3 regions of the Pseudomonas sp. MDT1-17 genome follow, and region 3 is predicted to be linked to each of the others. Evidence: predicted binding sites of a transcription regulator. Region 3 holds the regulator's gene; each other region holds the start of a gene.
The links. Region 3 encodes sigma-54, which starts transcription at its own class of promoters, with help from an activator protein. Its sites were predicted from a motif close to ANTGGCATNNANNTTGCTNT; they were not measured.
Positions count from the first base shown of each region.

Region 1 (9,695 bases), 3.1 Mb from region 3:
GGAGCGGGCTTGCTCGCGAAGGGGCCTTCAACGGCACCACAAAACCTCAGCCGAGCAACTCGCTCATCGCGATGATCTGTTCCGCCACCTGAATCAGCTTCTGCTGCCGACTCATCGCCTGGCGGCGCATCAGGGTGTAGGCCTCTTCCTCGTTGCAGTCCTTCATTTTCATCAACAGCCCTTTGGCCAGCTCGATGCGCTTGCGCTCGGCCAGTTGCTGGTCGCGGGCGTTGAGTTGGGCGCGCAGGGCCTGGTCGCTTTCAAAGCGTGCCATGGCGACGTCGAGAATCGGCTGCAAGCGCTGTGCGTGGATGCCTTCGACGATGTAGGCACTGACCCCGGACTTGATCGCCTGACGCATCACATCGGGGTCATGTTCATCGGTAAACATCACAATCGGCCGCGGTTGGTCGCGGCTCACCAGCACCACTTGCTCCATCACATCGCGGCTCGGTGACTCGGTATCGATCAAAATCACATCCGGACGCACCGTTTCGACGCGTGCAGGCAGGTCGATGGTCAGGCCCGACTCGTCGATCACCTCGAACCCGGCTTCGGTCAGCGCCGCCTTCAGGCGACCGACTTTCTTCGCGGTGTCGTTGATCAGCAGGATACGCAACATATTCGCAGTCTCCTGTCAGCGGCTGGCGAGAAGGGGCGAGCTGTCGCTCATGGCGTGCAGCTTGAAACTGCGGGCATAGCCGGTGGGGTCCGAGCCGTCCCAGACCTTGCCGTCGATCAACTGGCTGCTGCGCATTGCCTGATCGGGGGTGGCGACACCCACCGCCGTGGCGGCCTCTCGATACAAGTCTAGTTGCTGGACCTGACGGGCCACGCCGAGGTAGTCCGGGTCATCGCGCAACAAACCCCAGCGGCGGAACTGGGTCATGAACCACATGCCGTCGGACAAATAAGGCAGGTTGACCTCGCCGTCCGCATGGAAACGCAGGGAGTGCGGATCCTGCCAACGATTACCGAGGCCATCGGCGTAGTCACCGAGCAGCCTCGGCGCGATGCAGTCGAGTGGCGCGTCGAGGTATTCGGGCGCACTCAACAGCTTCGCAGTGCTGCAGCGATTTTCCGTGCTTTGTTCGATGAAGCGGCTGGCTTCGAGGATCGCCATCACCAGCGCCCGGGCGGTGTTGGGGTATTGCTCGACAAACGCGCGGGTGCAACCGAGGACCTTTTCCGGATGATTGGGCCAGATGGTCTGGGTGGTGGCCATCGTGAACCCCAGGTTCTGCTGCACCGCACTGGCGGACCATGGCTCGCCGACGCAGAAGCCATTAATGCGTCCGGCTTGCAGGTGCGCGACCATTTGCGGCGGCGGCACCACCACGCTGTTGACGTCCTGCAGCGGATGGATACCCTGACTCGCGAGCCAGTAATACAGCCACATGGCGTGAGTGCCCGTAGGAAATGTCTGGGCGAATGTGAGTTTTGGGCGACTTTGGTGCACGTGGCGGTCGAGTGCTTCAGGACTGGTCACGCCCAGGGCCTGTAAGCCATGGGAGAGATTGATGCTTTGGCCATTCTGATTCAGGCCCATCAGCACCGCCATGTCGGTCGACGCGACACCGCCGATGCCCAAATGCACGGCGTAGATCAAACCGTACAGGCTATGGGCGGCGTCGAGTTCGCCACTGACCAGTTTGTCCCGCAGGTTGGCCCAGGACGACTGACGCTTGAGATTCAGGGTCAGGCCATAAGGTTGGGCGAAGCCCTGCGTGGCGGCGACCACCACGGAGGCGCAGTCACTCAGGGCCATGAAGCCGAGGTTGATTTCGGTCTTTTCCGGGGCATCGCTGCCGTTGACCCAGGCCAGAGGGCCCGCTGTGGTTTCATTCATGGCTAAACACCTTCCAAAAAAAAGCGTCGTCCCAGTCCCTCGCGCAAGCAAAGCCAGGTGACGACGCCATTGTCCTTCCACTCATCCCGCCGTTGGCATGAGTGCATATGCCTGTGACGGTGCAAGGCATATGCCATCGCTCACTGATTTTGTCGCGCGCCTCGCCTGCAACCTCGATGCCCGGCTATAATCGCCGCCACTTTTCGTAGCCCAGAGTCAAACCCGCCCATGTACACCCTGGCCCGTCAGCTGTTGTTCAAACTTTCCCCGGAAACCTCCCACGATCTGTCCCTGGACCTGATCGGCGCGGGCGGGCGTTTGGGCCTTAACGGCTTGCTGTGCAAGGCGCCGGCGAAAATGCCGGTGACCGTCATGGGCCTGGATTTCCCGAACCCGGTAGGTCTGGCGGCCGGTCTGGACAAGAACGGCGCGGCCATCGACGGTTTTGCGCAACTGGGTTTTGGTTTTGTCGAAATCGGCACCATCACCCCGCGTCCGCAACCAGGCAACCCCAAGCCACGAATTTTCCGTCTGCCGGATGCCGAGGCGATCATCAACCGCATGGGGTTCAACAACCTCGGCGTCGATCACCTGCTGGCCCGAGTGGCGGCGGCCAAGTACAAGGGCGTGCTGGGTATCAATATCGGCAAAAACTTCGATACCCCGGTTGAGCGGGCGGTCGACGACTACCTGATCTGTCTGGACAAGGTCTACGCCCACGCCAGCTACGTGACGGTCAACGTCAGCTCGCCGAATACCCCGGGCCTGCGTAGCCTGCAGTTCGGCGATTCGCTGAAGCAATTGTTGGCGGACCTGGCTACGCGCCGCGCTGAACTGGCGCTGCGCCACGGCAAACATGTCCCACTGGCGATCAAGATAGCGCCGGACATGACCGACGAAGAAACCGCTGAGGTCGCGCAAGCTCTGATCGAAACCGGGATGGACGCGGTGATCGCCACCAATACCACATTGAGCCGCGTCGGCGTTGAAGGCATGCAGCACGGCGAGGAGGCGGGCGGTCTGTCCGGCGCGCCGGTTCGCGACAAGAGCACTCACACCGTGAAGGTGCTGGCGGCCGAGTTGGCCGGTCGCTTGCCGATCATCGCCGTGGGCGGCATTACCGAAGGCAAGCACGCGGCTGAGAAAATCGCTGCGGGGGCGAGCCTGGTGCAGCTCTATTCCGGCTTCATCTATAAAGGGCCGGCGTTGATTCGTGAATCCGTAGACGCCATCGCAGCATTGCGCTAACCCCTGTGGGAGCGGGCTTGCTCGCGAAAGCGATTTAACCTTCAAAGATGATGCTGACTGAAACAACGCTTTCGCGAGCAAGCCCGCTCCCACAGGGAATGTGTTTGCAGCTCGAGGTGAGTTTTTGCAGGCATAAAAAAGGGCTCCTCGAAGGAGCCCCTGGGCCGAAGCCCGCCGCCCGGATGGGGCGTGCGTGGTTAAGTCATTCAGTCATCAGATTGTCGTGTCGGAGTGTGTTAAGCCCTGTAATTAGCCGACGGCGTGAAGTTCGTTGAGTCTATGGATTCCCGCAGTGCCGGTCATACCGTCCCAGTTGTCGCCGCGTCCTTCTCGCCAGCCGTTAATCCAGGCTTGGCGTACCGACGGTAGAGTAAATGGGCAAAGCTCACGGGATTTGCCACCAACGCCATATTGATATCCGCGCAAAAATGCTCTTTCCAACGGATCACGCTTAAGTCTTCTCATAGGGTGTTGCCCTCACTTGTTGACTGTATTTATCGCGTCGACCTCAATTGAGGTCTGGCAGAAAAACTCCTGCCGTTGGGGCTCGCTGCCGGCGTCGCGAGCCAAGGTGTTGACGTCATTGCGGCGTCAACCTGTGTTGAGTTCTAACCAATGCGTCACATCGAGGGAATGATCGTTTTGTCATAAGGACGTAACTATTAAGGTGGTATGGCCATAAGTAACACGATGTTGTCCCGTGTTTATTGACAAAACCCCGGTATGATCGGCCCTGCGCTGCATGATGGATTAAATACCTAAGTGAGAATGCCTCCTGTTGAGCAGGGGAACTATTCGACGAAGGGTCGACTTATGACATTTTGTTGCATCAACTTTTTTATCTGCCTTTGCATCTAAGCTCTTTTAACCCGAGCAGCAAGGGTGGAACGGCACACCTTCGTGCCACGCGGGCGCTCTTTTAGAAAAGCGCCTGATTGAAAACCGGGCCGGCAATGCGTTGTCGGTTCACTTAGCCAAAGGCTCTGAAATTCCAATGTCCGATCAATTCGAAATCTTCCTCACTTGCCCAAAAGGCCTTGAAGGCCTGCTCATCGAGGAAGCCGTCGGGCTTGGCCTTGAAGAAGCGCGTGAGCACACCTCTGCCGTGCGCGGCATGGCAACCATGGAAACCGCTTATCGCCTGTGCCTGTGGTCGCGTCTGGCGAACCGGGTGCTGCTGGTGCTCAAGCGTTTCCCGATGAAAGACGCTGAAGACCTCTATCACGGCGTGCTCGATATCGAGTGGCAAGACCACATGCTCAATGACGGAACCCTGGCCGTCGAGTTCAGCGGTCACGGCTCGGGCATCGACAACACCCATTTCGGTGCCTTGAAGGTCAAGGACGCCATCGTCGACAAACTGCGCACACCGCAGGGCGACCGTCCCTCCATCGACAAGCTCAACCCGGACCTGCGCATTCACCTGCGCCTGGATCGCGGCGAAGCGATTCTCTCCCTCGACCTCTCCGGCCACAGCCTGCATCAGCGCGGCTATCGCTTGCAGCAGGGCGCGGCGCCGCTGAAGGAAAACCTCGCGGCAGCGATCCTGATCCGTTCCGGCTGGCCTCGCATTGCGGCCGATGGCGGCGCGCTGGCTGACCCGATGTGCGGTGTCGGTACGTTCCTGGTGGAAGCGGCGATGATCGCCGCCGACATGGCGCCGAACCTGCGCCGCGAGCAGTGGGGCTTCACCGCCTGGCTCGGTCACGTCCCGGCGCTGTGGAAAAAACTCCACGAAGAAGCCACCGAGCGTTGCGCCGCCGGCCTGGCCAAGCCACCGCTGTGGATTCGCGGTTACGAAGCCGATCCGCGCCTGATTCAACCGGGCCGCAACAACGTTGAACGTGCCGGCCTGAGCGAGTGGATCAAGATCTACCAGGGCGAAGTTGGCACGTTTGAGCCACGTCCGGACCAGAACCAGAAAGGTCTGGTGATCTGCAACCCGCCGTACGGCGAGCGTCTGGGTGACGAAGCGAGCTTGCTCTATCTCTACCAGAACCTCGGCGAACGTCTGCGTCAGGCCTGCTTGAACTGGGAAGCGGCGGTATTCACCGGCGCCCCGGACTTGGGCAAGCGCATGGGCATCCGCAGCCACAAACAGTATTCGTTCTGGAACGGCGCCTTGCCGTGCAAATTGCTGCTGATCAAAGTCACGCCGGACCAGTTCGTCACCGGCGAGCGTCGCACTCCGGAACAGCGTCAGGTCGAGCGCGAGCAAGCCGAAGTCGAAGTCGCCGACAACGATGTGGCACCGGGCAAGTACGAGAAGTACAACAAGAACGGTAATCCGATCAAACCGGCACCGGTGGTAATCGAGCAGCCGCGCTTGAGCGAAGGCGGGCAGATGTTTGCCAACCGTCTGCAAAAGAACCTCAAGGCCCTCGGCAAGTGGGTCAAGCGTGAAGGCATCGACTGCTACCGCGTCTACGATGCCGACATGCCGGAGTACTCCATGGCCATCGACCTGTATCAGGATTGGGTGCATGTCCAGGAATACGCCGCGCCGAAATCCATCGATCCGGAAAAAGCCTCGGCGCGTATGTTCGATGCCCTGGCCGCGATTCCGCAGGCCCTGAATATCGACAAGAGTCGCGTGGTGGTCAAGCGTCGCGAGCGTCAGAGCGGCACCAAACAGTACGAACGCCAAGCGGCACAGGGCAAGTTCGTCGAGGTCAACGAAGGTGGCGTGAAGCTGCTGGTGAACCTCACGGATTACCTCGACACCGGGTTGTTCCTCGACCACCGGCCGATGCGCATGCGCATCCAGAAAGAGGCCGAAGGTAAGCGCTTCCTCAACCTGTATAGCTACACCGCGACCGCCAGTGTTCACGCAGCCAAGGGCGGCGCACGCAGCACCACCAGCGTCGACTTGTCGAAAACCTATCTGGACTGGGCGCGTCGCAACCTGTCGCTGAACGGTTTCTCTGACAAGAACCGTCTGGAGCAGGGCGATGTAATGGCCTGGCTCGACGCCTGCCGTGACGAGTACGACCTGATCTTCATCGATCCGCCGACCTTCTCCAACTCCAAGCGTATGGAAGGGATCTTCGACGTGCAGCGCGACCAGGTGCAATTGATCGATCTGGCCATGGCGCGTTTGGCACCGGGCGGCGTGTTGTACTTCTCCAACAACTTCCGCAAGTTCCAGCTCGAGGAAAACCTCACCGAGCGTTACGCGGTCGAGGAAATCACCGCCCAGACCATCGATCCGGATTTCGCCCGTAATGGCAAAATCCACCGTGCCTGGAAAATCACGGCCCGTTGACACTTCCTGCATTGGATCCACAGAGCCTTGATTTTCAAAGGCTCTTGGCTTCTTTCTGTACTGGTCAAATTGATGGCTAATAGCTATAACTCAACGCATGGCCAATGGGCTTTCCCGCACCTGGCGTTTTGAGTTGCGTCTATGTCGTTGCACGCCGTGCGCCCGAAGATCCTGGGTTTTATCAGTGAAGATGCTTCGGCCTGGTTGGTCACGCTGCTGGTATTGGTCGTCGGCGCAATTCTCACGGGATTGCTGGCGTGGTCGACGCTGAATCTGTTTCACCATCAATTGCGGCAACGTTTCCAACTGCTGGCCAGTGAACGTTACAGCCGTATCGAAGAACGTTTCGAAGATCAGGAGCAGCGCCTCGATGGCCTGCGCCGGTTCTTTGCCAATTCCGATTCGGTCTCCCGCGAGGAGTTCGACGGTTACACCCAACCGCTGCTGCACCGGACTCAGGCCTATACCTTCGCCAAACGGATAACCCGCGCCGAACGAGCGGAATTTGAACGCCAGGTGCGTGCACAGGGTTTACCCGACTTCACCCTGCGGGAACTCAATGCCGACGGCCAGCTGCAACTGGCGGCCGAACGGAATGAGTACGTGGCGGTGCTTTATAGCCAGACCCAAAGCAAGCTTGGCTCACCACTGGGCTATGACTTGTTGGTTCAACCCTTGCGCCGTTCCACCCTTGAACGGGCAGATCAGCATGGCGGCATGGCGGTATCGCAGCCGATGCATCTGGTCAATATCGAGCCGGCCTATGCGCGTGGCGTGCTGCTGGTCGCGCCGGTGCTGCTGCGCAATAACCCGGCAACGACGGAGTTGAAACCGTTCGGTTATGTCATGGCCGTGATCAGCATGCGCCAGTTGCTCGCGGACGGGCTGCCGGAGGCGGGCCGTGACTACCTATCGGTGCGCATCCTCGACTTATCCACAGACGATCAGCACGAAGTGCTTTATGAGTCCCCCAATACGCCGGCCCGCAGTGAGTTGGCCGCGACCCGGCTGCTGCGGCTTGCGGACCATGACTATCAAGTCGACATCAAGCCCAGCGATGCCTTCCTGAAAGCCAACCACTCTCCAGTGACCAGCCTAATGGTGCTTGGTGGCTTGCTCAGTCTGTTGCTCAGTGCCTTGCTCTATGTGCTGGTCAGTCAGCGTCAACGGGCGCTGAAAATGGTCGAGCAACGAACCCAGGAACTGCGCGCCCGCGAGCAGGAGTTGCGCGGCACCCATGGCCAGTTGCGCGGCGTGCTGAATGCCGCGACCCAGGTGGCGATCATCGCCACTGACTTGCGCGGGGTCATCAGCACCTTTAATGCCGGTGCAGAGCACATGCTCGGCTACACCAATGCTGAGGTGGTGGGCCACATGACCCTGGAGAACCTGCACCTGCCCCGGGAGCTCCTCGCCCGCTCGGCGGAGTTGAGTGCGCGCTATGGCAAGCCGATTCCGACCTGTCAGGCGATGTTGGTCGAGGGCGGCGAGGAGGGCGGTCACGAAGCGCGGGAATGGACGCTGCTACGTAGCGACGGCAGCCATTTGACGGTGAACATGCTCGCGACCCCGGTACTCGACGAGCAAGACCTGTGGGTCGGGCACTTGGCGATCTGTATCGACATCACCGAGCGCAAGCGGGTCCACGAGGCCCTGGCGGCACGGGACTTGTTGCTGAAGAAACTCAGCGCTCATGTGCCCGGCGGGATCTACCAGTTCAAGATGGAGTTCGATGGGCGCTTCAGCGTGATCTACGCCAGCGACGGCATTCGCGAGATCTACGAACTTGAGCCGGATGTGCTGTTGCTCAACGCCGAAGCGATTTTCACGCGGATTCATCCGCAGGACACCACCCGAGTTCGCGCCTCGATCCGGGCGTCGGCGGACACCCTCAGCCCTTGGCGCGAGGAATACCGCGTGCTGCTGCCCCTGCGCGGCCTGCGCTGGGTTCGTGGCGAGGCGACGCCGGAGGAACTGCCCGGTGGCGGCGTGCTCTGGCATGGCTACATCTCGGACATCTCCGACCTCAAGCGGGTGCAAGAAGAATTGCGCGCGCTGTCGATCACTGACTCGCTGACCGGGATCCACAACCGCCGCTATTTCCAGGAACGCCTGACCACCGAAATGGCCCGGGTCGAGCGCGGTGGCGGCGAACTGTCAGTGATCATGCTCGATATCGACCACTTCAAACGTATCAATGACCAGCATGGCCACGCTGTCGGCGATCGGGTGTTACAGATTGTGTGCGAACGTATCGGCCATCGGCTGCGGCGCACCGACGTGTTCTGTCGCCTGGGTGGCGAGGAGTTCATGGTGCTTTGCCCGGACATCAACGGCGAGCATGCGAATGTCCTGGCCTTGCAGCTATGGCAAGGGTTGCGCAGTTCGCCGATCGAAGGCGTCGGGACAGTGACCGCAAGTTTCGGGATTGCCAGTTGGCGAGTCGGGGAGGGCGCGGATGCGCTGCTGCTGCGGGCGGATTCGGGGGTGTATGCGGCGAAACAGGCGGGACGGGATCGGGTAGAAGGGGAGATGAACTAGGCGATTCTGCGGTGAATTGAAAAGATCGCAGCCTTCGGCAGCTCCTACGGGGTCATGTGTACACCTGTAGGAGCTGCCGAAGGCTGCGATCTTTTGATTTTAAAGGTTAGAGTACCGAAGCCGTTTCCGGCAGTTTCGGCTGGCGGTACAGGTCCAGCAGCACCTGATCCAACACCGAAGAGGCGCCAAACGGTGCCTTGTCGTTGAGGATCGCCACCACCGCCCAGGTATTGCCGTTGATGTCGCGGCTGTAACCCGAAATGGCGCGCACGGTGTTCAGGGTGCCGGTCTTGACGTGAGCTTCACCGCGCATCGCTGTGGTCTTCAGGCGTTTGCGCATGGTGCCGTCGGTGCCGGCAATCGGCATCGAACTGATGAACTCGGCGGAATAAGGGCTGCGCCATGCGGCTTGCAGCATCGCGGCCATTTCCCGGGCACTGACGCGTTCGGCGCGGGACAGGCCGGAGCCGTTCTCCATCACCAGGTGCGGCGCCGTGATGCCTTTCTTCGCCAGCCACTGACGGACCACACGCTGTGCGGCTTTGGCGTCATCGCCATCAGCGTCGGTGCGGAATTTCTGACCCAGACTCAGGAACAGCTGCTGGGCCATGGTGTTGTTACTGTATTTGTTGATGTCGCGGATGATTTCCGCCAGGTCCGGCGAGAAGGCCCGAGCCAGGACCTTGGCGTCTTTGGGCGTTGGCGCCAGACGGTCCACGCCCTGAATGCTGCCGCCCAGTTCTTTCCAGATCGCCCGCACGGCGCCCGCGGTGTAGGTCGCGTGGTCGAGCA
Region 1 covers NZ_JBUBVM010000001.1:2,481,538-2,491,232, forward strand. The annotation lists gene ACYZTX_RS11500 (ANTAR domain-containing response regulator) at 47-622, opposite strand; gene ACYZTX_RS11505 (CmpA/NrtA family ABC transporter substrate-binding protein) at 638-1,849, opposite strand; gene ACYZTX_RS11510 (quinone-dependent dihydroorotate dehydrogenase) at 2,078-3,097, shown strand; gene rmf (ribosome modulation factor) at 3,347-3,562, opposite strand; gene rlmKL (bifunctional 23S rRNA (guanine(2069)-N(7))-methyltransferase RlmK/23S rRNA (guanine(2445)-N(2))-methyltransferase RlmL) at 4,092-6,362, shown strand; gene ACYZTX_RS11525 (sensor domain-containing diguanylate cyclase) at 6,504-8,903, shown strand; gene dacB (D-alanyl-D-alanine carboxypeptidase/D-alanyl-D-alanine endopeptidase) at 9,010-9,695, opposite strand, start outside.
Region 1: a site for sigma-54 is predicted at 1,968-1,987, ahead of ACYZTX_RS11505 (CmpA/NrtA family ABC transporter substrate-binding protein). Genes of this name have one in related genera too.

Region 2 (9,695 bases), 4.2 Mb from region 3:
GGGGAAGCCTTCCTTGAGCAGCGCCTCCCGGGGAATTTCGATGGGTTTCTTGCAATGGCTGCACAATTTGCGCGCCAGGCGCTGGGCGATGATCAGGCTGACCGAGGTGGCAATGTTGAATCCCTGAATGCCCATGTTGTGCAGGCGTGTCAGAGTTTCGGCGGCGCTGTTGGTGTGCAGGGTCGACAGCACCAGATGCCCGGTCTGGGCGGCCTTGATGGCGATTTCGGCGGTTTCGAGGTCGCGGATCTCGCCGACCATGATCACGTCCGGGTCCTGGCGCAGGAACGAGCGCAGCGCCTGGGCAAAGCCCAGTCCCTGCTTGGGATTGACGTTGACCTGGTTGATGCCTTCCATGTTGATCTCCACCGGGTCTTCGGCGGTGGAGATGTTGATGTCCACGGTATTGAGAATGTTCAGCCCGGTGTAGAGCGACACGGTTTTGCCCGAGCCGGTGGGCCCGGTCACCAGAATCATCCCCTGTGGCTGCTTGAGGGCGGCCATGTACAGGTCTTTCTGATCGGGCTCGTAGCCGAGGGCGTCGATGCCCATTTGAGCGCTGGACGGGTCGAGGATCCGGATCACCACTTTCTCGCCCCACAGGGTCGGCAGGGTGTTGACCCGGAAGTCGATGGACTTACTCTTGGATAGCCGCATCTTGATCCGCCCGTCCTGGGGTTTGCGTCGTTCGGAGATGTCGAGGCTGGCCATGACTTTCAGCCGCGCGGCGATGCGATTGGCCAGTTGAATCGGTGGTTTGGCGACTTCACGCAAAATACCGTCGGTACGCATCCGCACGCGGTAGGTTTTTTCATAGGGTTCGAAATGCAGGTCGGAAGAGCCGCTTTTGATCGCGTCCAGCAACATTTTGTGGACGAAGCGCACCACCGGCGCGTCATCGGCATCCTGGCCGGCGATGGCGTCCTGTCTGTTGTCATCGATCGACTCGATGTCCACACCATCAAGGTCGACATCGGCCATGTCTTCCAGGCCGGTGCCTGGGGTATCGAAGAATTTTTCGATGGCGTCGCTGAGTTTATCCTCCTCCACCAGGATGGCTTCAGTGTTCAGCCCGGTGCTGAACTGGATGTCATTGATGGCTTGATGATTGGTCGGGTCGGAAACGCCCACGAACAACTTGTTGCCGCGCCGCCAGAGGGGCAGGGCGCGGTGCTGGCGGATCAGTTTCTCGCTGACCAGACCCTTGGGTTGGGTGTCCTTGTCCAGGCAGTTGAGATCAAGCAGTGCCATGCCGAAGTGTTCCGACGCGATCTCGGCGACCTGGCGGCTTTTCACCAGCTTGTTCTGCACCAGGTAGCTGACCAAGGGGGATTTATCACGTTGGGCTTGCTGATACGCCTGTTGCGCGCTTTTGTCAGTGAGCAGCTCGGCCAGGACCAATTGCTTGGCCAGACCGCTAAGGGCGATGTCATTCATTGGGATACCGGACGCAGACAGTTCATGACTTATAGCCTAGTCAAGCGGAGGAACCAAACCAGCGGCATTCGGGTGACAAAAAGTGTCAGATAGTGCGGACTCTGGGAGTAGGAAAGGGGTTTGTGTCGATCACACGCCCCGACAACACGGGGCGAGGGGCTTGGCATGGGCTGTGCTGCGGCTAGTTCAGATCATGAGATTTCGACTCATGCACGGAGCTTGTCTATGAATACTCAAAAAGGTTTTACCCTGATCGAGCTGTTGATCGTGGTGGCGATCATCGGGATTCTGGCGACGTTTGCGTTGCCGATGTACTCCAAATATCAGGCGAAGGCCAAGGTCACCGCTGGCCTAGCGGAGATTTCGGCGTTGAAAGTGCCATTTGAAGAACTTATGAATAACGGGACCAGCCCGGCGAATGTGGCAGCAATTGGTGGGGCTAGCACAACTTCAAACTGCACGATGGCAGCGTCCGGTACAGCCACTGATGGTACTGGGAGCATTGTTTGTACGATCGTTAACGCGCCTGCACCGGTTTTAGGCAAGACGGTCACGCTGACGCGTTCGACGACTGGCTGGGTTTGCACCAGCACCGCTCAGCAGGACTTCTTGCCTACAGGTTGCACAGGTTCGGCAACATAACGCTCGGCAGTTTTCTTGAAAGGCAAAGCCCCGCCCTGAAAAGCATAATGCTGTTCACTTAAGGTTGGGTACATATCCGTTTCTGCGGTCACGGCGGCTGGCGGTTTCGCTTTTACAGCCAGCCCTTTCAAGGTCTTCGTTTAGAATCTCCCAAAACTCCAGTCAGGGCGACGAGACGATGTGGGAAGAGGTTTTAGCGCGGTTCGAGAAAAAAGCACCGGCCAGTGTCATGGCCAAATTGGTGTTGGAGCAGGCTGTTACAGCTGAGTGGGTCGATCAGGTGTTCGAAGAGCATCGTCAACGACAGTACCCGCGTGAGCTTTTATTTTCGACCATCGTTGAGCTTATGTCCCTTGTTTCACTGGGTTTGCGGCCGTCGCTACATGCCGCCGCACGGCAGATGGATCTTCCTGTCAGCTTGGCGGCGCTCTATGACAAGGTCAGCCGCACAGAGCCTGCGCTGCTGCGCGCCTTGGTAGCCGGCAGTGCACAACGTTTGGCACCGACGATTGAAGAGTTGGGCTGTTCGGCCATTTTGCCTGGCTGGCAACTGCGGGTCGTTGACGGCAATCACCTGCCTTCCAGCGAAAAACGTCTGAGCGCTTTGCGCCGTGAACGAGGCGCCGCCCGGCCTGGTTTTTCGGTCGTGGTTTACGACCCTGATCTCGACCAGGTCGTCGATCTTCAGCCCTGTGAAGATGCTTATGCCAGTGAGCGCGTCGGCGTGCTGCCGTTGCTGGAAAACGCCAGTAGGGGCCAGTTGTGGATGGCTGATCGGCTCTATTGCACGCTCCCGGTCATGGAGGCCTGCGAAGACGCTGGCGCTTCTTTCATTATTCGTGAGCCGAGTAAGCATCCGCGCCTGCTTCAGGAAAGCGACTGGCAAGAACCTGTCGCGGTCGAGGCGGGAAGCGTGCGCGAGCAAACCATCGAAGTGAAAGGCGGACGTCAGTGGCGGCGTGTTGAACTGAACCTGCAAAAAGCTACCGAATCAGGCGACACCATGCTGTTGTTCTGGAGCAACTTGCCCGACACCATCACCGCTGAGCAAATCGCCGATTTGTATCGTCGTCGCTGGAGTATCGAAGGGATGTTCCAGCGCCTGGAATCGGTGCTGGACAGTGAAATCGAAAGCCTGGGCAACCCCAAGGCGGCTCTGCTGGGATTTGCCGCGGCCGTGTTGGCTTACAACGTTTTGTCAGTACTTAAGCGCAGCGTTGAACAGGCTCATCGCCAGACGCAACCAGAGGGATGGGAGGCATCGATTTTCCATTTGGCAGTGCAAGTGCGCAGTGGTTATGAGGGCATGCAGATCGCGTTACCGTCGGATTATCTGTCACTTCAATCGACCTCAGAAACGCTGGCACAGCGCTTGTTGGCGCTGGCAAGGAATATCAAGCCCAAACAGGTTGCCAAAAGCATACGCGGCCCCAAAATCGCCAAGCCCAAGGAGTGGTTGGAGGGAAAGGCTGCGAATGCTCATGTGTCGACCGATCGAGTGCTCAAAGCCCATAAAGGGAAAACACCTTGAAAGGGCTGGCTTTTACAGCGAGTCACTTGGAAATACGGAATGCCGCCCAACCCCAAGTAACCAAGGGCTCTTGCCCCGCCATTCGGTGCCCCTGCGCAACGCCTGCGTTCGGCCTCTGGGAAAGGGGCGGCAGATCTACAGCTAAAGCAACAGCGACGGCAGAAGCAACGGCAAGATCAAAAGATCGCAGCCTCGCTTCGCTCGACAGCTCCTACAGGGAAATGCGGTCACTTGAAGCCAGGCCGGCCGGTAGGCCGCCTCGCTTTGGCGTTTGCGGTGCACGCCCCCTCGAGAGGCCGAGTGGAGGTTCTGCGCAGTGGGCAACCCGGCATGGATGCCGGGTTAGCCGCCCCCGGCCATGGATGGCCGATGGCGGCGGGCCCACGGAGCGGGACCGGAGCGAGGGCATGCCGAGCCTAAGCGAGGCACCGAACGTCAGGGGCAAGAGCCCTTGGTTACTTGGGGCTTTTCCAAGTGACCCGCTGTAAAAGCGGAACCATAGGCGGTCGTGACCGCAGCCACGGATATGTACACGATCAACAAAAGCTAGGTCGGTCGGCCGCCTCGCTTTTGCTCTTGTTCCACCGCCCCCTCGCTACGCATATGTGTGTGCCTGGAAACATCGAGCTTAAGTGAACAGCATTACGCCCTGAAAAGCGGGGCTTTTTGTTGGAACGACACCCTCGAGTTTCGAAAAACAAGAAAACCCCGACAATTCATGGCCTTAGGCCTGCGGCAAAACCCGCAACTTGCATGTCGATAATTTCGAAGTCATGCAATTTGCATGATTCCGAAAATCAGACTAATAAGTAACTTGTTGTTTTATAAGGATTTATTTTCAGTCTCAAAGTTGGCACAGCGTTCGCAATATACCCAGTAACCCTGCTGACAAGACACGCAGCAGACTTTCTAGAAAAACAGGAGTTACTCGTATGAAGAAGTTCGCTATCGCTGCCGCTACTGCTACCGCGCTGACCCTGACCATGGCCAACGCTGCATTTGCTCAAACCCAAGCCACTCAAGCACCTATGATGCTGGCTGCTGGTGAGGTCACTGAAGCGAAAGAGGATGTTTCCGATACTTGGATCACCACCAAAGTCAAAAGTGACCTGGTGACTGAAAAAGGCATTCCTGGTACCGATATCAAAGTCGAAACCAATAAAGGCGTTGTGTCCCTGTCGTCCACCGTCGCGGTGACTGACGCTCAGAAAACCACTGCTGTGGCCATCACCAAAAAAATCAAAGGCGTCAAAGCGGTTTCCGCTGACGGCCTGAAAGCCGAGTAAGGCAAGACTTCTCGCCTGGACCGGGAGAAGGTGCGACAGACGGGCCGAGCAATACGTCTGCCGCCTCTGGAGAGTTCATGCGAACGGCCATAAGGATGTGGCCATTACAGGCCCCGGACATTCGTGTCAGGGGCCTGTTCTATTGTGGAAGGGTAGAAAATTTCTGTAGCCGCTGGCAGGTGATGGCTAATTTTCAATTGCCGCGATTACTGGTGATCTGCTTCAAACGATTACCTTCAAATCTCAGGTATTGGTACATTCCGCCTTTTGGCCCGTAGGTCCATTCCTCGACTTGAAATTCTTCCCGCCGGTTAACGCTGCGCTTGTAGCCCAACAGATCACGGCTGACCGGTTCACCGCATTTCTGCACCACCTCACTGGACCTGTCCCCGACACTGACCAGTTGACTGCCGCAGCGCAGGGTATCGGCTGCCGAGGCCTGACTGGCGGCCATTGCCAGTGCCAGGCTCATCAGCCATTTCGCGCCCATTACTCGGCATCCAGATGCAGCGGTGTAACCACCCTGCCGTCACTTTCCGCTACGCCAAGGTTAGCGTCGATGAAGTACACGCGTTCATCGGCCAACTGACCCTTGTCGACCAGATAGTCCTTGATACTGCTGGCGCGTTCCTGACCCAGCTGGCGTAAGAGAACGTCGCTGGAACTCCAGAACTTGATCACACCCTCACGCATTTTTGCAGTGCGTTCCTCCTTGCCCAGATCCTTCCATTCGGCAGGCGGCTGCGTCTTCAGGCGCGTGCGGTAAATCCCTTCCAGCAGCGAACCTTTCTCGCTGTCCGGCACTTGCACCAACGAAGCCTGAGCCGGCACTTTGTCACCGCGGCGCTGGAGCATTTTGTAGTAGTTGTACTGGTATTCCCGTTCCAGACGTTGCTCGGCGATCAACGGGCCATCGCTGCTTGCGGCAGCTGTGCCTTCGATTTCCAGGCGCAAGGCCGGACGTTCCTTGAGGGCCTGGGACAGTTTGACCAACGAACCCTCGGCATCCTTGCTCAGGTCGCTTGAACCTGCCGCAAACGAGACAGTGCCCAAATCTTGCGAACCACCGCCACTGACCAGCCCGCCAATCATTTTGAACGGCGCCGCGGCGGCTTTGACGATCAGGTTGCGCAGGGTCTGCCAGACAATCGGCATGATGCTGAACTGCGGGTTCTTCAGGTCGCCGGTCACCGGCAGCTCAATGGAGATTTTACCGTCGACGTCCTTGAGCAACGCGATCGCCAGTTTCAGCGGCAGGCTCACGGCGTCCGGGCTGTCAACTTTCTCCCCCAGTTGCAACTGCTCGACCACCACTTTGTTTTCGGCCTTGAGCTGGCCCTTGGTGATCAGGTAATGCAGGTCGACATTGAGTCGGCCCTTGCGTATGCGGTAGCCGGCGAACTTGCCGGAGTAGGGCGTCAGCGTGGTCAGTTCCACCCGTTTGAAGCTGGTGGTGATGTCGAGGCTGGCCATCGGGTCGAACGGATTGACCGAGCCCTTGATGGTCACCGGCGCATAGCGGTCGACCTTGCCTTTGATGTCCACGGTCGCAGGTTTCGCCTGCCGGTTGTCGATGGTGCCGATCTGCCCGTTGAGCTGTTGAACAGCAGTGGCGAAGTTCGGGGTCAGGCTGAAGTCGGCGAAGTTGGCCGAGCCGTCATTGATGGCGATACCGCCAATGTGGATGCCCAGCGGTTTTTCCTTGCTGGCAGGTTTGGCCGCCGCGGTCTTGGCACCGGAGTCGGGCGGTTGCGGGATGAGCAAGTCATCGACGTTGGTGGTGCGGTCATCATTGATCATGAAGCGCACATAAGGCTGGAGCAGGTTGACCTTGTCGATCGACAGGCTGTCGCCGTGTTGATAATTCAGGCCTTCGAGTACCAACTGCTGCCACTTGAGAAAGTCGCGGGTCTTGAGGGTGTCGAGGGTGTGCAGTTGATCGACCTGGGCGCGGCCTGTGACGCTGAACGCCAGTGGCTCGGTGCTTTTCAGATCGACCGCCAGATCGCTGCCGAGCATGCCGCTGCGCACTTCCAGGCGAATGAACGGGTTGATGTAGGACTGGGCGACGCGCAGGTCGATGTCCTTGGTTTGCACGTTTAACTTGGCGCTGACCGGGGCGAGATTGACGACGCCGTCTGCCGTGATCTTGCCTTGCTTGCCCAGGCCCGTATCGAGCTTGAGGTTAAAAGGCGAGCCATTGAGGCTGTCGAAATTCTGCAGGTCCAGGTTCAGCGGGCCGACGTCCAGCGCCACGGCGGGTTGCGCCTTGCGGTCGGTCAGATGCACTTTGTAATCACGCAGTTGCACGTCTTTGAGCAGCACCTGCCAAGGTTTGCCTGGCGGTGTCGGCTCAGGCTTTGGTGAGTCGGCGGCTGCCGGGGTGCTGGCCGGTTCGGCGTTGGCTTTGGCGGCCGGTTTGGACGGTTGGCTGGCGAACAGCTTCTGCCAATCGAGTTGCCCGTCGGCTTCGAGGGCGGCCCAGGTTTCCAGTTTTTGGCTGCGGATCTTGCCGACGACCACTTGCTGCTTAGCCAGGTCTACAGTCGTTTCACTGATGTCCAGCCGCTTAAGCTTCGCCAGCGGCCGACCATCTGGAGCCTTGATGTTGAAAGGGGCGATGCTGACGGCGACATTGCTCAGCAGCAGTTCGGTTTCTTTGGACAGGTTCAGCTTGTAATCGGTGCTCAGGTTCAGGGTGCCGTTTTCCAGATCCAGCGGCACCGAGTCGCGCACGTAAGGCCACCAGACTTTCATGTTGGCATCGGTGACTTTCAATTTACCTTCGGAGGCGATCGGGATCAGGCTGAAATTACCGGTCCAGTCGATCTGCCCACCGGAAGGGCCGACGGCCACCAGGGTCATGTCGGCGTTATCTTCGGGCAGTGTACTGAGGTTCTTCAGCTCGAAATCGAGCTTGTCGTAGAGGAACTCGATGGGCTCGCGAGGACGCGCATCCTGGAAGTGCACATAGCCGTCGGCCAGTTTGATGCGCTCCACGCGTAGCGGGAACGGCTTGGCGTTCGGGTCGGCCGGGGTCGGCTCGCTGGCGGGTATTTTGAACAGGCCGAGCAGATTGAGTTTGCCGTCCTTGCCGAAGAGGATTTCGGTCTTGGGTTTGTCTATTTCGATATCGGACAGGTGCAGCGCCTTGGTCCAGAGGCTGTCGATCTGGAGGTTGGCATACAGCCGCTCGAAGCCGACCTGCTCCTTGCCCGGATCGCCGATGATCAAGCCCCACAGGGTCACTTCAAGGCTGAACGGGTTGAGTTCGATCCGCGAAAGCGTGGCGGGCGTCGTGGCGTAGCTGGCCAATTGTTGGTTGGCCACCCGCAACGCGATACCCGGCAAAATCAGAAACCCCAGCAGGCTATAGAGGGCTAGAGCGGTCAACAGAGCGCCAATAGCGCGAATCAATCCTTTGGGCATGTGCGGCTTCATCTGTCTGAATCGGAGTGCGTTGGAGTATGGCACGCGTATCCGGTTCCGAAGTGATCATGCTTTATAGGATTTATCTGATTTTGCGGACGAATCTCAGAGCTGCAGAATCAGCGTTTTCAGCGGCGGTTGTTGATCCATCGACGGAAAATCACCGCCCGGTTTCATTACGGTCCATTCACGCACCGGACGTCCGGCTTTCTCGGCACAGCGCAAAACTTGCTCGCGCCAGTCGTCCATGCTGACTTTTGCCAGGTTGTTGCAGCAGATCAGCACGCCATTGTCGGCGGTGGTCAGCAGCGCCGGCTTCAGCAGGCTCTGATAGTCGCGCAGCAAGTCGACGGTGCCGAAAGCGCTCTTGGCCCAGGCCGGCGGATCCAGCAGCACCAGGTCGTACTGGCGCTGTTCCAGACGGTGATAGCTTGGCAGTTTCTGCCCGCGGCGCTGGCTGATCGGCAGGCCGGCCAATTGGCGGATGGCCGGGAAATAGTCGGACTGGATGAAGTCCATGGTCGGCAACTGGGGATTGAGCAGACCGTTCTCGCGGCCGACGGCCAGGTTGCCTTCAGCGAAATCCAGGTTGCAGACTTCGCTCGCGCCCCCGGCCGCCGCACTGAGGCCGACGCCGCAGGTGTAGGCGAACAGGTTCAGCACGCTTTTGTTTTTACTGTGCTGCTTGACCCAGCCGCGCGTATTGCGCAGGTCGAGGAACAGCAGCGGATCCTGGCCGGCATGGCGACCGCGAACCCGGTAATTGAGCCCCCATTCGTGGCCGATCAGGTCTTGCAGGGCGGCCTCGTCGGCGCGGTAGACGGTGTCTTCACGGTCGATGCGCGAGTTGCCACGGGAGCGATCGTTGTAGACCAGCAGCGTTTCGAGGCCCAGGTGCTGATTGATGGTTTCGTGCAGTTGCAGCAGCGCATCACGTTCCAGCGACTGGTGAAAGCTTTGCACCAGCAATTGCGGGCCGTAGCGGTCGATCGTCAGGCCGCCGGCGCCTTCCTGGCTGCCATGGAACAGGCGATAGCAATCGGTGCCTTGCTGATGCAGTTCGGCCAGCAGGTCCTGGCGACGATCGAGGGCGGCGCGCAGCGCCTGATTCAAGGAAGACATGCTGGGCGCCTTGCAGGAGGGAATTTGGCGCGGGAGTTTAACAGCTTGGCGTGGGACCGACCTGCTCGCGAAGCTTTTTGCTTTTGCTCAGTTCAGCAGACCCATTCGGCGTTTGGCCCGGTGGACCGAGCCGTTACGCACCGCCCAACGCAGCATCGGTGTGCTGCGGTTGACGCCGGCGCGGATCAGCTTGCGTTGCAGCGGGCTCTGTTGGACACCCAGCATGTCACTGGCCCAGTCCGGCAGCA
Region 2 covers NZ_JBUBVM010000001.1:1,446,323-1,456,017, forward strand. The annotation lists gene pilB (type IV-A pilus assembly ATPase PilB) at 1-1,437, opposite strand, end outside; gene ACYZTX_RS06445 (pilin) at 1,663-2,079, shown strand; gene ACYZTX_RS06450 (IS4 family transposase) at 2,309-3,610, shown strand; gene ACYZTX_RS06455 (BON domain-containing protein) at 4,543-4,896, shown strand; gene ACYZTX_RS06460 (DUF2845 domain-containing protein) at 5,090-5,386, opposite strand; gene ACYZTX_RS06465 (DUF748 domain-containing protein) at 5,386-8,337, opposite strand; gene ACYZTX_RS06470 (class I SAM-dependent rRNA methyltransferase) at 8,431-9,447, opposite strand; gene ACYZTX_RS06475 (oxygenase MpaB family protein) at 9,535-9,695, opposite strand, start outside.
Region 2: a site for sigma-54 is predicted at 1,597-1,616, ahead of ACYZTX_RS06445 (pilin). Genes of this name have one in related genera too.

Region 3 (9,695 bases):
TCAACCGCGATCAGGGCTTTGGCATCACCTTGTACGTTGGCCAGCGCAAAGGCTCGGCCAGCACCTCTGCCAGCGGTCCGGAGGCGATTCGCGAAACCGTCGCCGCCGCATTGGCCATCGCCAAGCATACTTCCGAAGACGAAGCTTCGGGCCTGGCGGACGCCGCGCTGATGGCCAAGGATCTGCAGGATTTCGACCTGTTCCACCAATGGGACATCACCCCGGAACAAGCCATCGAAATGGCCTTGAGCTGTGAAGCGGCGGCGTTTGCCACCGACAGCCGGATCAAGAACGCCGACGGCACCACCCTCAGCACTCATCAGGGCTGCCGCGTTTACGGCAACAGCCACGGTTTTATCGGTGGTTATGCGTCGACCCGGCACAGCCTGAGCTGCGTGATGATCGCCGAGGCCGACGGCCAGATGCAGCGCGATTACTGGTATGACGTCAACCGTCAGGGCAGCTTGCTGGCCGACCCGGTGAGCATCGGCCAGCGTGCCGCGCAACGGGCGGCGAGCCGTTTGGGCGCGCGTCCGGTGCCGACCTGTGAAGTGCCAGTGCTGTTTTCCGCGGAACTGGCCGGTGGTTTGTTCGGCAGTTTCCTCTCGGCGATTTCCGGCGGCAGTCTGTATCGCAAATCATCGTTCCTCGAAGGCACGCTGGGGCAGAAGTTGTTCCCGGAATGGCTGACCCTCGATGAGCGTCCGCACCTGATGCGCGCCATGGGCAGTTCGGCGTTCGATGGAGACGGTTTGGCGACCTACGCCAAACCGTTCGTCGAAAACGGCGAGTTGGTGTCGTACATTCTCGGCACGTACTCCGGCCGTAAGCTCGGGATGCCGAGCACCGCGAATGCCGGCGGCGTGCACAACCTGTTCGTCAGCCATGGCGACGAAGACCAGGCAGCCTTGTTGCGCCGCATGGGTCGCGGCCTGCTGGTAACAGAATTGATGGGCCAGGGCCTGAGCATGGTCACCGGCGATTACTCCCGTGGCGCGGCGGGTTACTGGGTCGAGAACGGCGAAATCCAGTTTGCGGTCCAGGAAGTCACCATCGCTGGCAATATGCGCGACATGTTCAAACAGATCGTTGCGGTGGGTAACGACCTGGAATTGCGTAGCAACATTCGCACAGGTTCGGTGCTGATCGAGCGGATGACGGTAGCGGGTAGCTAAGGCTTCACCGTTAAACAAAAAGGCGCGCCACCCATCGTTGGGTGGCGCGCCTTTTTTTGCGTTGATTTTCTCGGGGTTGTTTGTGTTTGCCATCATCGCCCACAACATCCCCGAAGGCATGGCGGTGGGTGTATCGGCGGGCGGTGGCATGCCCGATGCCAATAGCCTGGCCATGGGCATCGCCTTGCAGGATGTGCCGGAAGGTCTGGTGATTGCGCTGGTATGAAGATTCCCGAGTCGCGCCGCAGTGGTCACGACAAGATTGCAAGTCTTGGGCTGCTGATCGGGTTTTGTTGGCCTGAAGCTGCTACAGGGCGAGTACTTACTCGCCTTCGCCAAAGTAGTCGTTGATTAAAGCCAACAATGCCTGCAGCGCCTCATCAGCCTTTTCGCCTTCGGTGCTCAGGTAGATCTTGGTGCCCTTGCCAGCGGCCAACATCATCATTGCCATGATGCTTTTGCCGTCGACCGTGGATTCCGGTGTGCGTCCTACTCTGATCGCGCAATCCTTGTATTCACCGGCGACGCCAACGAATTTTGCAGAAGCGCGGGCATGCAGGCCCAGTTTGTTGATGATTTCAATTTCCAGAGCAGGCATCGCGGTGTGAATCCTTTAGCTGAGGTCGCGGTGGCGAACCTGGACGTTCTTCAGGGTTTTTTGCAAGGCCTGGCCCAGACGTTCGGTCAGGTAGACGGAGCGGTGATGCCCGCCGGTGCAGCCAATGGCAATGGTGACATAAGCACGGTTGCTGGCGGCGAAGCGTGGCAGCCATTTGAGCAGGTATGTGGAAATATCCTGGAACATCTCTTCAACATCCGGTTGCGCCGCCAAGTACTCGGCGACCGGTTGATCGAGCCCGGAATGATCGCGTAACTCTGGCTTCCAATAGGGATTGGGCAAGCAACGCACGTCGAACACCAGATCGGCGTCCACCGGCATGCCACGCTTGAACCCGAAAGACTCCACCAGAAATGCAGTACCGGGCTCCGGCTGGTTCAGCAAGCGCAGCTTGATGGTATCGCGCAGCTGATACAGGTTCAGGTTGGTGGTGTTTACTTTCAGATCGGCGAGGTCGGCAATCGGCCCGAGCAGGTTGGTTTCATCGTTGATGGCTTCGGCCAGTGAGCGATTGGCACTGCTCAGCGGGTGACGCCGGCGGGTTTCCGAGAAGCGTTTGAGCAAGGTTTCTTCGTCGGCGTCCAGATAAAGCACATCACACTGGATATGCCGGCTGCGCACTTCTTCCAGCAACTCTGGAAACCGCGACAAGTGACTTGGCAAGTTGCGCGCATCAATGGATACGGCAACCAGCGGTTGTGCCAGCTCGGTGTGAATCAACGCGCGTTCGGCCAGTTCCGGCAACAGGCCGGCGGGAAGGTTGTCGATGCAGTAGTAGCCGTTGTCCTCGAGAACATCGAGCGCGGTACTTTTACCTGAGCCGGAGCGGCCACTGACGATGATCAAGCGCATGATTACTGACCGTTTTGCTCGTCCAGGACAACCTGATACAAGGCTTCATTGCTCGGGGCGCTGCGCAGTTTTTCGCGCACTTCCTTACGATCGAGCATGCTGGCGATCTGGCGCAGAAGCTCCAGGTGCGCATCGGTGGCAGCTTGCGGGACCAGCAGAACGAACAGCAGGTCAACCGGGGCACCGTCGATGGCGTCGAAATCGATGGGGGCGTCGAGGTGCATCAAGGCACTGATAGGCGAGTTGCAACCCTTCAGGCGACAGTGGGGAATGGCGATGCCGTTGCCAAAACCGGTGGAACCGAGTTTTTCACGGGCAATCAGAGCCTCGAAAACATCTTGCATCTCCAGATCCGGCACTTCGCGGTGGATAAGGTTGGCAATTTGCTCGAGGGCTTTCTTTTTACTGCCGCCCGGCACGTTCACGAGGGAACGGCCGGGGGTCAGGATGCTTTCAAGTCGGATCATGGGTTGGGAGTGTTAACGACCGGTCGCGCCCTGGAGGAGGCTTTGGGTCTTTTCCTTATGCTTTTTGAGTTGTTTATCCAGCTTGTCGGTCAGTGCGTCGATCGCCGCGTACATATCGGTATGCTCCGCGTTTGCGACCACTTCATTGCCGGGAATATGCAGCGTGGCTTCGATTTTCTGCTTGAGCTTTTCGACCGTCATCGTGACTTGCACGTTGGTGATCTTGTCGAAATGCCTCTCTAATCGTTCGAGTTTTTCGCCGATGTAGGTGCGAAGAGGTTCGGTCACTTCCAGTTGGTGTCCACTGATGTTGACTTGCATACAGCTTCTCCTTCGTTGCCAGTGCATAAAGCGGCAGGCAGAAATGCCTGCCACTGGAACGCTGTGGCGTGGCTCTACATCAACCGCTTGCGTTCGCTCGAAGGCGCGATCCCTAGGGATTCGCGGTACTTGGCGACGGTGCGGCGAGCCACCTGAATGCCTTGTGCCTCCAGTAAACCAGCGATCTTGCTGTCACTCAACGGCTTTTTCTGATTTTCCGCCGCAACCAGTTTTTTGATGATCGCGCGGATCGCCGTAGACGAGCATTCACCGCCCTCAGAGGTGCTGACGTGACTCGAAAAAAAGTATTTCAGTTCATATATGCCCCGTGGGGTATGCATGAATTTCTGCGTGGTCACCCGTGAAATCGTCGACTCGTGCATGCCCACCGCTTCGGCGATGTCATGCAGGACCAGCGGTTTCATGGCTTCGTCGCCGTATTCAAGAAATCCGCGCTGATGCTCGACGATCTGAGTGGCTACTTTCATCAGGGTTTCGTTGCGGCTTTGCAGGCTCTTGATAAACCAGCGGGCCTCTTGCAACTGATTACGCATGAAAGTGTTGTCGGCGCTGGTGTCGGCGCGGCGCACGAAACCGGCGTATTGAGCATTGACGCGCAGTCGCGGCACGGACTCCTGGTTCAGTTCCACCAGCCAGCGCTCGTTGTCCTTGCGTACGATCACGTCGGGAATGACGTATTCGGCTTCGCTGGACTCGATTTGCGAGCCTGGGCGCGGGTTGAGGCTCTGGACCAGTTCAATCACTTGGCGCAGTTCATCTTCCTTGAGCTTCATGCGACGCATCAGCTGGCTGTAATCGCGGCTGCCGAGCAGGTCGATGTAATCGGTGACCAGGCGTTTGGCCTCGACCAGCCAAGGGGTCTTGGCAGACAACTGACGCAATTGCAGCAGCAGGCATTCGCCCAGGTTACGGGCGCCGATGCCAGCGGGTTCGAATTGTTGGATGCGGTGCAGGACGGCTTCGATTTCGTCCAGTTCGATGTCCAGTTCCGGATCGAAGGCTTCGAGAATCTCCTCGAGGGTTTCGTCCAGGTAGCCCTGATTGTTGATGCAGTCGATCAGGGTCACGGCGATCAGGCGATCGGTGTCGGACATCGGTGCCAGATTCAGTTGCCACAGCAGGTGGCTTTGCAGGCTTTCGCCGGCCGATGTGCGGGTGGTGAAATCCCACTCGTCGTCATCGTTGCTCGGCAGGCTGCTGGCGCTGGTCTGGTAGACGTCTTCCCACGCGGTATCGACGGGCAGCTCGTTGGGAATGCGCTCGTTCCAGTCGCCTTCCTCAAGGTTGTCCACCGTCGGGGCGGTTTCCTGGTAGGAAGGTTCCGAAACATCGGCGTTGGGTGGCTGTTCGGCTTTGTCGGCCAAGGGGTCGGCGTTATCGAAGTCGTCGCCTTCTTCCTGGCGTTCGAGCATCGGATTTGACTCCAGGGCCTCCTGGATTTCCTGTTGCAGGTCCAGGGTCGACAATTGGAGCAGCCGGATGGCCTGCTGCAGCTGCGGTGTCATCGTCAGCTGCTGGCCCATTCTCAAGACTAGCGATGGTTTCATGGCAGGGGCTTAACACCTTATTCGCCGGCGCACATGCGCCATCCACTACAGGGCGCCGGGGCGCCAAACATAAGCAAATTATATGCCTGAAACTGCAACGTTTGCCTAGAGCGCTGTAACAATAAAAAAGTATTGATTTTTATCGAGACAAGCGCTCGGTCGACTAGCCAGACACCTCAGTGCTTACAGGCGGAACTCATGGCCCAGATACACTTCCTTGACCAGGTCGTTGGCCAGGATGGTGGCAGAGTCACCTTCGGCAATCAGCTGGCCATCGTTGACGATGTAAGCAGTTTCGCAGATATCCAGGGTTTCACGGACGTTGTGGTCAGTGATCAATACGCCAATGCCCTTGGCCTTGAGGTGATAGATGATCTGCTTGATGTCGCCCACCGAAATCGGGTCCACGCCGGCGAACGGTTCGTCGAGGAGGATGAATTTCGGGTTGGTGGCCAGTGCCCGGGCGATTTCCACGCGGCGGCGTTCACCACCGGACAGACTCATGCCGAGGTTGTCGCGGATGTGGCTGATGTGGAATTCCTGCAGCAGGCTTTCCAGCTCTTTGCGACGACCGGTCTTGTCGAGCTCCTTGCGGGTCTCGAGGATTGCCATGATGTTGTCGGCTACCGAGAGTTTGCGGAAGATCGATGCTTCTTGCGGAAGATAGCCGATACCGGCCTTCGCACGACCGTGCATAGGCTGGTGGCTGACATCCAGATCGTCAATCAGTACGCGGCCCTGATCGGCCTGTACCAAGCCAACAATCATGTAGAAACAGGTGGTCTTGCCGGCGCCGTTGGGACCCAGCAGGCCGACGATCTGACCGCTGTCGATCGACAGGCTGACGTCGCGCACGACCTGACGGCTCTTGTAGCTCTTGGCCAGATGCTGAGCTTTCAGAGTTGCCATTACGGGGCCTTTTGCTCTTCGGTTTTCTTTTTCGGCTGGATCACCATGTCGATCCGCGGACGCGACTCGGTGACCTTGCTGCCCGTAGCGCGACCGGCGCTGGCGAGCTTTTTGTTGGTGTCATAGACGATTTTCTCGCCCTGGGTCACGTTGCCGTCCTTGTCGATGACCTTGGCGCGGTCGATCAGCACGACACGGTCTTGCGAGGCGTGGTACTGGATAGTGACGCCATAGCCTTGAACCGGCTTTGTATCGCCTGCCGTTTGCAGTTGCTCGAAGTAGGCGAGGTTGCCCACCGAAGTCACTACGTCGATATCGCCGGCTGGGGTGCGGGTCATGGTCACAGTATTGCCGGTGACCTTCATCGAGCCCTGGGTGATGATCACGTCACCTTTATAGGTGGCAATGCCGTTCTTGTCGTCCAGTTGGGCATCGTCCGCCTGGATGCGGATAGGCTGCTGTTGATCGTCCGGCAGAGCCCAGGCGCTCACGCTTCCCAGTGCTGCGCTCAGGCCGAGCAAAATAGGGAGGGTTTTAACGAGCCTCATACTGTCCTCTTACGTTCGATAGCAGGTGTATCCTGCTTTCTTTCAAATACGCCTTCATTCCCTTGCCAGTCGAGACACCACCAGCGCCGTCGATTCTAACGGGTTGATCGGTCTGCGCATATTGCTGCTGCGGGAACACTGTCATGCGGGTGGTGGTAATCAGCGTCTTGCGGTTTTTCTCGTCGAAACGCGTGATTCGCACCGAGTCGATCAGTTCGACCTGAGTGCCATCCGGATTGACTTCGCCACGTTCGCTCTGGACGTGCCAGGGGAATTGGGTGCCGCGGAATAGGTTCAGATCCGGATTGGTCAACAGCGTCACTTCGGTCGCCTTCAGGTGTTCGACCTTGTCGGACGTCATTTCGTATTGCAGTTTACCGTCCGGCAGGTACTGCACGCTGTGGGCGTTGACCGCGTAATAGTCGATCGCGGTTTCATCGACCTTTGCCAGTGGCTGGTCGAGGAAGCGTTCCGGGCTGATGTTCCAGTAGCCGACCGCCGCGAATATCGCTGCGATGCAACCGAACACCAGGAATTTGCGAATCTTTTTGCTCAGCATAGTTGGCTCACAAGTACGCGGCGTTGGCCGCATCGAGACGGCCCTGGGCGCGCAGGATCAATTCGCAGAACTCGCGAGCGGCACCCTCGCCACCACGAGCCTGGGTGATGCCGTGGGCGTGTTCACGGACGAAACTGGCAGCATTGGCCACCGCCATACCCAGCCCGACGCGGCGAATCACCGGCAGGTCCGGCAGGTCGTCGCCGAGATAGGCGACTTGCTCATAGCTTAGGTTGAGTTGGGCAAGAAGCTCGTCGAGCACCACCAGTTTGTCTTCGCGTCCCTGGTACAGGTGTGGAATACCGAGGTTCTTCGCTCTCCGCTCGACCACCGGGGTCTTGCGGCCGCTGATGATAGCGGTCTGCACGCCGGCTGCCATCAACATCTTGATGCCTTGGCCATCGAGGGTGTTAAACGTCTTGAATTCGCTGCCGTCTTCAAGGAAGTACAGGCGTCCGTCGGTCAGTACGCCATCGACGTCGAAAATCGCCAGCTTGATGTTCTTGCCGCGTTGCAACAGGTCGGTGCTCATCACATTACTCCTGCGCGCAGCAGATCGGACAGGTTGAAGGCGCCGATCGGACGGTCTTCCTTGTCGACTACCACCAGCGCGTTGATTCGATGGTCTTCCATGATTTTCAGGGCTTCGGCTGCCAGCATATCGGCCCGGGCGGTCTTGCCATGAACGGTCATGACCTCGTCGATGGTCGTTTGGTGGATGTCGATGGTTCGGTCAAGGGTGCGGCGTAAGTCGCCGTCGGTGAAGATCCCGGCCAGTTTGCCGTCGGCCTCCAGGATCGCGGTCATGCCCAGGCCCTTGCGGGTCATTTCCATCAGCGCGTCCTTGAGGAGCGTGCCACGTTGCACCTGGGGCAGTTCTGCGCCAGCGTGCATGACGGTTTCCACTTTCAGCAGCAGGCGTCGGCCAAGTGCGCCACCGGGGTGGGAAAAAGCGAAATCTTCAGCGGTAAAACCGCGTGCTTCCAGCAGCGCAACCGCCAGGGCGTCGCCCATGACCAGCGCGGCCGTGGTCGACGAGGTCGGTGCCAGGTTAAGCGGGCAGGCTTCGTGCTCGACGTGCACGTTGAGATTGACCTCGGCAGCCTTGGCCAGCTGTGAGTCAGGGTTGCCGGTCATGCTGATCAATTGAATGCCCAGACGCTTGATCAGCGGCAGCAGGGTGACGATTTCATTGGTGGAGCCGGAGTTAGACAGCGCCAGGATGATGTCGTCGCGGGTGATCATGCCCATGTCACCGTGGCTGGCTTCGGCAGGGTGCACGAAAAAGGCCGTGGTGCCGGTGCTGGCCAGGGTGGCGGCGATCTTCTTGCCGATGTGCCCGGATTTGCCCATGCCGACCACGACCACGCGGCCTTTGCTGGCCAGAATCATCTCGCAAGCGCGTACGAAATCTGCGTCGATACGGGGCAGCAAGCCTTGTACGGCTTCCAGTTCGAGGCGGATGGTGCGTTGAGCAGATTGAATCAGGTCGCTGGATTGGCTCATGTCTGAAATCGTATAGCCTGATGAAAAGGCGGCGATTATAACGGTAATGATCGAAACCCTCACGCAAGTTCGTCGCGCTTTGTCATTCCCTGTTACCGAATACCCCTCAATAGAAGCTTTTGCCCTGTCATGTTGCTCAACATGGCCCGGCGTGGGCCTTGGGCGCTTGGCCTTTGCAGTGATATAGTTCGCCGCCAGTTCGGCCTGCCCGGGAGGTATGTGCTTTCGTCAGAAAGTCAGGCGTCCGAGTGAGAGGCTGCATCGCAAGGAGTTTAGATGAGTGCCGATAAAGCCTACGCGGTCGAGCTGAAGGGACTGACCTTCAAGCGCGGTGCGCGCAGCATTTTCAATAACGTCGATATACGTATCCCGCGCGGCAAGGTTACCGGCATCATGGGGCCTTCCGGCTGTGGCAAGACTACACTGTTGCGGCTGATGGGCGCACAGTTGCGGCCCACCAAAGGCGAAGTCTGGGTCAACGGGCAGAACCTGCCGAAGCTGTCGCGCAGTGATCTGTTCGATGCGCGCAAGCACATGGGCGTGCTTTTTCAGAGCGGTGCACTGTTCACCGATCTCGATGTGTTCGAGAACGTTGCCTTTCCGCTACGCGTTCATACCGAACTGCCGGAAGAAATGATCCGGGACATTGTCCTGCTCAAATTGCAGGCCGTGGGCTTGCGTGGCGCCATCGACCTGATGCCTGACGAGTTGTCCGGCGGCATGAAGCGTCGTGTCGCTCTGGCCCGGGCGATTGCCCTCGATCCGCAAATCCTCATGTACGACGAGCCCTTTGTCGGCCAGGACCCCATCGCCATGGGCGTGCTGGTGCGACTGATCCGCCTGCTCAACGATGCGCTGGGCATCACCAGTATCGTGGTCTCTCACGACCTGGCCGAGACCGCGAGCATCGCCGATTACATCTATGTCGTCGGCGAAGGCCAGGTGTTGGGGCAGGGCACTCCCGAGGAACTGATGAACTCGCAGGAGCCACGCATCCGTCAATTCATGACGGGCGAGCCGGACGGTCCGGTCGCCTATCACTTTCCAGCGACGGATTACCGCGCAGATCTTCTGGGGAAGCGTTGATGCGCAAGATTTCACTGATAGAGCGGGTTCGCCGGTTCGGCCACGCTGGCATTGACGTGCTGGGGGTGTTCGGCCGTTCGGCGAT
Region 3 covers NZ_JBUBVM010000001.1:5,610,711-5,620,405, reverse strand. The annotation lists gene pmbA (metalloprotease PmbA) at 1-1,175, shown strand, start outside; partial or broken gene ACYZTX_RS26020 (hypothetical protein) at 1,252-1,526, shown strand; gene ACYZTX_RS26015 (HPr family phosphocarrier protein) at 1,498-1,773, opposite strand; gene rapZ (RNase adapter RapZ) at 1,789-2,646, opposite strand; gene ptsN (PTS IIA-like nitrogen regulatory protein PtsN) at 2,649-3,113, opposite strand; gene hpf (ribosome hibernation-promoting factor, HPF/YfiA family) at 3,126-3,434, opposite strand; gene ACYZTX_RS25995 (RNA polymerase factor sigma-54) at 3,509-5,002, opposite strand; gene lptB (LPS export ABC transporter ATP-binding protein) at 5,186-5,911, opposite strand; gene lptA (lipopolysaccharide transport periplasmic protein LptA) at 5,911-6,459, opposite strand; gene lptC (LPS export ABC transporter periplasmic protein LptC) at 6,446-7,018, opposite strand; gene ACYZTX_RS25975 (KdsC family phosphatase) at 7,026-7,550, opposite strand; gene ACYZTX_RS25970 (KpsF/GutQ family sugar-phosphate isomerase) at 7,550-8,524, opposite strand; gene ACYZTX_RS25965 (ATP-binding cassette domain-containing protein) at 8,801-9,610, shown strand; gene mlaE (lipid asymmetry maintenance ABC transporter permease subunit MlaE) at 9,610-9,695, shown strand, end outside.